Regions from separate parts of the Streptomyces sp. NPDC048197 genome, predicted to be linked through region 2. Evidence: riboswitches for the same ligand, from Rfam matches in the RefSeq annotation. Region 2 holds a riboswitch; the other holds the start of a gene.
The links. Region 2 has a riboswitch for cyclic di-AMP ahead of ACGF4C_RS03695 (M23 family metallopeptidase). Riboswitches for the same ligand answer to the same signal wherever they lie in the genome.
Positions count from the first base shown of each region.

Region 1: it holds a riboswitch for cyclic di-AMP, as region 2 does, so the genes downstream of both, ACGF4C_RS36615 (M23 family metallopeptidase) here and ACGF4C_RS03695 (M23 family metallopeptidase) in region 2, are expected to answer to the same signal.

Region 1 covers NZ_JBIDAJ010000051.1:24,183-27,338, reverse strand. Annotated here, with positions in the region: gene ACGF4C_RS36620 (aldo/keto reductase) at 1-34, opposite strand, end outside; gene ACGF4C_RS36615 (M23 family metallopeptidase) at 181-1,575, opposite strand; cyclic di-AMP (ydaO/yuaA leader) riboswitch at 1,587-1,741, opposite strand; gene ACGF4C_RS36610 (DUF2332 domain-containing protein) at 2,036-3,156, shown strand, end outside.
Region 2 covers NZ_JBIDAJ010000002.1:117,847-121,002, reverse strand. Annotated here, with positions in the region: gene ACGF4C_RS03700 (GntR family transcriptional regulator) at 256-945, opposite strand; gene ACGF4C_RS03695 (M23 family metallopeptidase) at 1,128-1,928, opposite strand; cyclic di-AMP (ydaO/yuaA leader) riboswitch at 1,941-2,094, opposite strand; gene ACGF4C_RS03690 (M16 family metallopeptidase) at 2,360-3,156, opposite strand, start outside.

The DNA.
Region 1 (3,156 bases), on a different contig from region 2:
TGGGGGTACGGGAGTTGTTGCTTGTCGCGCTCATGGTGATGACAGCGTCGCGGGGCGAGTGGCTATTCCCGCTTACGGGAGTTATTCCCGTTCCTCGGACCTTCTCGCTCCTCGGACCTTCTCGCTCCTCGGGCGGCGGCCACCTTCGCGCCGTGGCCGCCCGCCCCGCCCGTCAGGTGCTCAGACGTTGACGCCGTGGTCGCGCAGCCAGGGCATCGGGTCTATCGGGTCGCCGGCGCCGGGGCGTACCTCCAGGTGGAGGTGGGGTCCGGTGACGTTGCCCGTGGCGCCGACCCGGCCGATGACGTCGCCGGTGCTGACCTTGCCCGAGGTCTTGACCATCGAGGACAGGTGGCAGAACCACAGCTCGGTGCCGTCGTCGAGGGTCAGGACGATGCGGTAGCCGTACGAACCGGCCCAGCCGGCCTGGGTGATGGTGCCGGAGTGCACGGCCTTGACGGGCGTGCCGGTCGGGGCGGCGAAGTCCTGGCCGGTGTGGTCCGCGACCCAGCGGTCACCGGCCTGCCCGAAGCTCGCGGTGAGGGTGTACGAGGAGACCGGGGTGATGAAGCTCTGCGCCAGTTTGGCGAGGCGTTCGGCCTCGGCCTTACGGCGGGCCTCCTCCTCGGCCTTGCGCTTGGCCTCGGCCGCTGCCTCCTTCTTGGCGGCCGCGGCCTGCTCGGCGGCCTTCAGGTCCGCGGCGGCGTCCGTGGTGGCCTGCTTGATCGCGGCCTGCTCGGCGGCCTCGCGGGTCTCCTGCTCGGCGGCGCCCTGCTGGGCGTCGGCCTGCTGGAGGATGCGGCTGCGCAGCGCCTCACCGGCGTTCGCGCCAGAGCCCGAGCCCGTACCCGCGTCAGAGCCGGAGCCAGAGTCCGTGCCCGTGCTCGATCCGGCGCCCCCGCCCGCGCCCGCGTCCGCGCCCGTGCCGGTGGTGGACGGCGAGCCCGGCCCGGCGTTCCCGGTGAGCGGGTCGGCGGGAGTGGTGGCGGAGGAGGCGGAAGCGGTGTGCGCGCCCCCATCGGTGTGCGAGCCGCCGTCGGATATCAGGTCGCCGACGCCGGGCAGGGAGGCGGCGTCCGGGAGGTGGTCGGAGACGGCGTCGGCCACTCCGCCGAGGTCGGGCATCGAGATCGGCACCGGCGGCCGGCCCTCGGCCGTGGCCATCCCGCCCGCGCCGACCGCCGCGATGACGCCGACGCCCAGGACCGTCCCGCCGCGGGCGAGTCCACCGCCGCGCTGCCTGGCCACCCGGTGCTTGCCGCGGACCGGGCGGACGGACTCCTCGGTGGGGTTCCATTCCTCCCACTGGCCGTCGGCGTCACCGTTCGCCTCACCGGCCGCCGCGCAGCGGGTGTCGGTGACGACAGCCGTGTCGGCACCGACAGTGGCGTCGGTGCCAAAAGCAGTGTCGGTGGCGAAAGCAGTGTCAGTGGCGACTGCGGTGTCGCCGGGATGCGCGAAGGCGTTGGGGGCGTTGGGAGCGCCTGACGCGTACCGGGCATACGGGGCGCCCGGGCCCCGGTCGTCGGAGTCGTAGGCGGACGGAGCCTCGGGGACAGGCCTGTTGGACGCCACGGGGGCGCACTCCTTTCCTTCCTTCTCGCCTACCGGGTTAGCTGACGGGTTCGGAGCAGGAAGGTCTCCTACGGGCACCCTCTGGCGAAGGCGTCCGATTCACCCCAAGGTGGTGGTTCCCCGGTTCCCTTGGTGCAGTTCGAGGTGCTGGAGGTGCGTGAAAAGCGCGTGCGGGATTCGGCGTCGGCGCACGGTGCCGCCTCTTGCGGCGGCTGGGACGACCGCGCTGCGTTATCGGACAGTAATAGAGATCGCGACGGTTTTCCAAGCCTTCCCGGGAATCCATATGCCTCGCGCACCAGCTTTGGCGTGGTGTTTTCCGGTCACCATGGCCATAAATCGGGCGAGTTGACCGCACCGCCCCGTGCCGCGTCTAAACGATCTCTCGATGATTGTGCGTCAGTTGTTATGCGGAGGGGTGCCTGCCCATTACGGAACGTGAAGACAGTAACGTCGGATCATGGTCGTCAACGCCGAGCGCCCTGGACACTCCCTGCACCCCGGACACTCCGAGCGCCCCGGACACTTCGAAAGTCCCGGATACGCCGAGAGCCCCGGACCCGCCGAACGCCTCCGCAACGCCGGCCCCGGGCGTCACGGCCGTCCCGGCCACGGCGGAATCCCGACCGGAAACGCCCAGGACGTGGCGCGGCGGTACCACGAGTTCTCCTGGCGCGAGGCGCGCGGCCGGTCCGACGCCCACGAGGAGTTGAGCGCCCGGATCGGCCAGGACCAGGAGCTGTGCGAGCTGCTGGCGGGTTCGCTGCCGGCCGGCAACAAGCAGCAGCCCCAGCTCCTGCTCGCCGCCGTACGCCACCTCGACGGCCCGCACGCGGAGCAGGGCCCGCGCGGCGCGGCGGCGTACGGGCGCTGGCGCGAATGGACGATCCGGCACTGGGACCAGGTGCGGGACGTGATCATGCGCCGCGGCACCCAGACCAACGAACCGGCCCGCTGCGCCACGCTGCTGCCGCTGCTCGCCCGGCTGCCCCAGCCGCTGGCCCTCCTGGAGGTCGGCACCTCGGCCGGGCTGTGCCTGCACCCGGACCGCTATCGGTACGCGTACGGACACGGACACGAGTACGGGTACGGGGAAGCGGGCGGACCGGCAGCCCACGCCCCGCTCGCCGAAGTAGGCGCGGCCGACAGCCCCGTGGTCTTCCACTGCCAGGTGCCGTCGCCAGTGCCGGGGGCGGGGGCAGGGCCGGCAGGGCAAGGGGCGTCGCACCTCCCCACCCGCCTGCCCGAGGTCGTCTGGCGGGCCGGGATCGATCTCGCACCGCTCGACCCGGTCGCCGAGCCGGACGACCTGCGCTGGCTGCAGTCGCTCGTATGGCCCGGCGACGAGGCGCGGGCGGCCCGGCTGTCCGCGGCCGTGGACGCGGTGCGGGCGGTGCCGCGGCCGCGGATCGTCCGCGGGGACCTGATCGACGAACTGCCCGCGCTGGCGGCCGAGGCGCCGGCCGGGGCGACGCTGGTCGTGTTCCACACCTCCGTGCTGAGCTATCTGCCGTACGCCCGGCGCGAGGAGTTCGCCCGGCTCGTACCGTCGGTCCTCGACGGGCGGGACGGCGGCGGGCA
Region 2 (3,156 bases):
GCCGTCCGGGGAAACGTCGTTCCGGCGAAAGGCCGGTCCTGGGAAATACCGTGCCCTCGGCCACGCAAATGCCGTGCCGACCGCCACGGAATTCTCATGGATCGGGGCGGCCAGTACGCGAGGGAAAGGCATGCACCGGAAAGCCTGCGGTGTCGTATACGCGCCGGAAAGCAGGCACGTGCCGAAACCAGTAATCAAAGGCGGAAACCATCGCCGCCCCGGAAAACGCGTACCCCTTTGTATACGGCCCGCTTGTTAAGAACGGGCGCGCGCTGTGTTGACGGGCCGTTTCGTATCGCTCACGTCGGGTGCGGCGAGGCGCCGCAGCCGGTACACCGGGAGCGACCGCTCGATGTGCGCCGCCATCAGGGCGCGGGCCCGTTCCGCGTCGCCCCGGGCCACCGCGTCCAGCACCGCGCCGTGGTCGTCCCAGGCCTCACCGGCCCGCGGCGTCGGCTCCGTCGCATACATCCACTCGATCTTGCGGCGCAGCTGGGTCAGCAGCGCGGTCAGGCTGGGGCTGCCGGCCGCCTGGGCCAGCGTCTCGTGGAACCAGCCGTCGAGTTGGCGCAGGTCGGCGGGGCTGCCGTGGCGGGCCCGCTCGCGGCCCAGCCGTACCAGTCCGCGCAGCACCTTCAGATGGGCGGGGGTGCGCCGGGCGGCCGCGCGGGCCGCGCCCAGCGGCTCCAGCAGGGCGCGGATGTCGAGCAGGTCGGCGGCCTCCTGCTCGGTGGGCTCGGCGACGCAGGCGCCCGCGTGGTGGCGGGTGGTGACGAAGCCCTCCGACTGCAGGGTGCGCAGCGCTTCGCGGACCGGCACTCTGGAGACGCCGTAGCGGGCCGCCAGGATCTCCTCGATCAGCCGGCTCCCCGGCGCCAGTGCACCGGAGACGATGTCCTCGCGAATCGCCGTGCACACCGCATGCGCGGAAATATGGCCTCGCATCGATCGTGCCTCCGCCGTAATCCCCGGAAAACGCCGCCGGTCGGCGGCTTTTCCGAGACTCTATTCGACCGGCGCGGCTTTTCCGACGGACTCCGCGTATTCGGCGATATTTTTTGGCCAGCCGGCGCGGGGCATGTGGAGGCGTGCGCCGAGGGTGTGGGGCGGACCGGTCGGACGCCGGCTCAGACGTTGACGCCGTGCGACCGCAGATACGCGATCGGGTCGATGTCGGAGCCGTAGTCCGGGCCGGTGCGGGCCTCGAAGTGCAGATGCGGGCCGGTGACGTTGCCGGTGGCCCCGGAGAGGCCGATCTGCTGGCCGGGGGTGACGGTCTGGCCGACCGAGACGCCGATCGACGACAGGTGGCCGTACTGGGTGTACGTGCCGTCGTGCATCTTGATCACGATGTTGTTGCCGTACGCGCCGCCCCAGCCGGCCTCGACGACGGTGCCCGCGCCGACCGCGTGCACGGAGGTCCCGGTGGCGGCGTGGAAGTCGATGCCGGTGTGACTGCCGGACGACCACAGGCTGCTGGAGGCCTGGTAGCCGGTGGAGACGTAGGAGCCCGCGACGGGGGCGACGAAGGCGTTCAGGCGCTTGCGCTCGGCGTCCCGGGCGGCCCGCTCCTTGGCCTCGCGCTCCGCCTTTGCCTTCTTCCTGGCCGCCTCGGCGTGCCGCTCGGCCTCCGCCGCGCGCTTCTTGGCCTCGGCCTCGGCCTTCGCCTTCACGGCGGCGACCTCGGCGGCGGCCTGCTGGGCGTCGGCCTGGACCTCCAGGCGGTGGGCGAGTTCGTCACCGAGCACGACGGCCTGGGTGAGACCGGTGTCCTGGGTGCGGGCCGCGTCGGTGGCGGCCAGCGCCGGCGAAGCCAGGGTTCCGACGACGCCGGAGGTGGCGAGGGTGGCTATGCCGGCGAGGTTGCGGGTCGTCCGGGCGCTGCGGCTGGCCCTGCGGTGCTTCCCGGTGGCACGGGTGAACGCCATGTGCTGGCTTGTCCTTTCCTTCCCTCTCGCCTACCGGGTTAGCTGACGGGTTCGGAGCAGGAAGGTCTCCTACGGGCTCCTCCGGAGAGGGGCCCGATTCACCCCAGGGACGTGGGTCCCCGGCTCCCCTGGCTCGCGCCGTAGGGGGACTCGGCGATGACTGTCCGGTGCCACTGTTGTGGCGGAGTTGTGACGAACAGCCGGACCGACGCTAATCGGGGCCACTTTGCGGAGCCAAACGGAACCGCGATTTTGTGCGGGATGCCACAAGTTCCGGCTCAACGAGCCCTCACAAACCGGACATACGGCGGACACCGACGGGCTCCGGCCGGACTCCGGCCGACTCGCACGGACATGCAACGGCTCCCGTGGTGAGCGAACACCACGGGAGCCGGTGAAGACATGACGCATCGTCATGCGCCAAGAGACGGCTAGCCGCTGACGACCGTCACCTCTCCGATGCCCAGCGCCTTGACGGGCTCGGTGATCTGCGCGGCGTCGCCCACCAGGACGGTCACCAGGCGGTCCACCGGGAAGGCATTGACGGCGGCGGCGGTCGCCTCGACCGTGCCGGTCTCCGCGAGCCGGAGGTACAACTGCGCCTGATAGTCGTCCGGGAGCTGCTGCTCCACCTGGTCGGCGAGGGTGCCCGCAACGGCCGCCGCGGTCTCGTACTTGAGCGGCGCCACCCCGACGAGGTTCTGCACCGCGACGTCCCGCTCCTCGTCCGTCAGCCCCTCTGCCGCGAGGGTCCGCAGCACCTTCCAGAGGTCCTCCAGCGCGGGCCCGGTGGAGGCGGTGTCCACCGAGCCGCTGATGGCGAGCAACGCCGCGCCGGTGGCGCCCTCGGGGGACGTGGGAGCCGTGGAGCGCAATACCTGGCCGAAGGCACGCACCCCGTAGGTGTAGCCCTTCTCCTCGCGCAGCACGCGGTCCAGCCGGGAGGTGAGGGTGCCGCCCAGGCAGTACGTGCCGAGCACCTGGGCCGGCCACACGCGGTCGTGCCGGTCGGCGCCGATCCGGCCGAGGAGCAGCTGCGTCTGGACCGCGCCGGGGCGGTCCACGATCACCACGCGGCCGGTGTCGTCCGCGGCGATCGGGGTGGCCCTGACCGGCTCGGCGGTCGAACCGGTCCAGGCGCCGAGGGTGTCGGCGAGCGCCGCGGCCAGGTCGATGTCGGTGAAGTCACCGACGATCACGGCGGTGGCCGTGGCGGGCCGGACGTGCG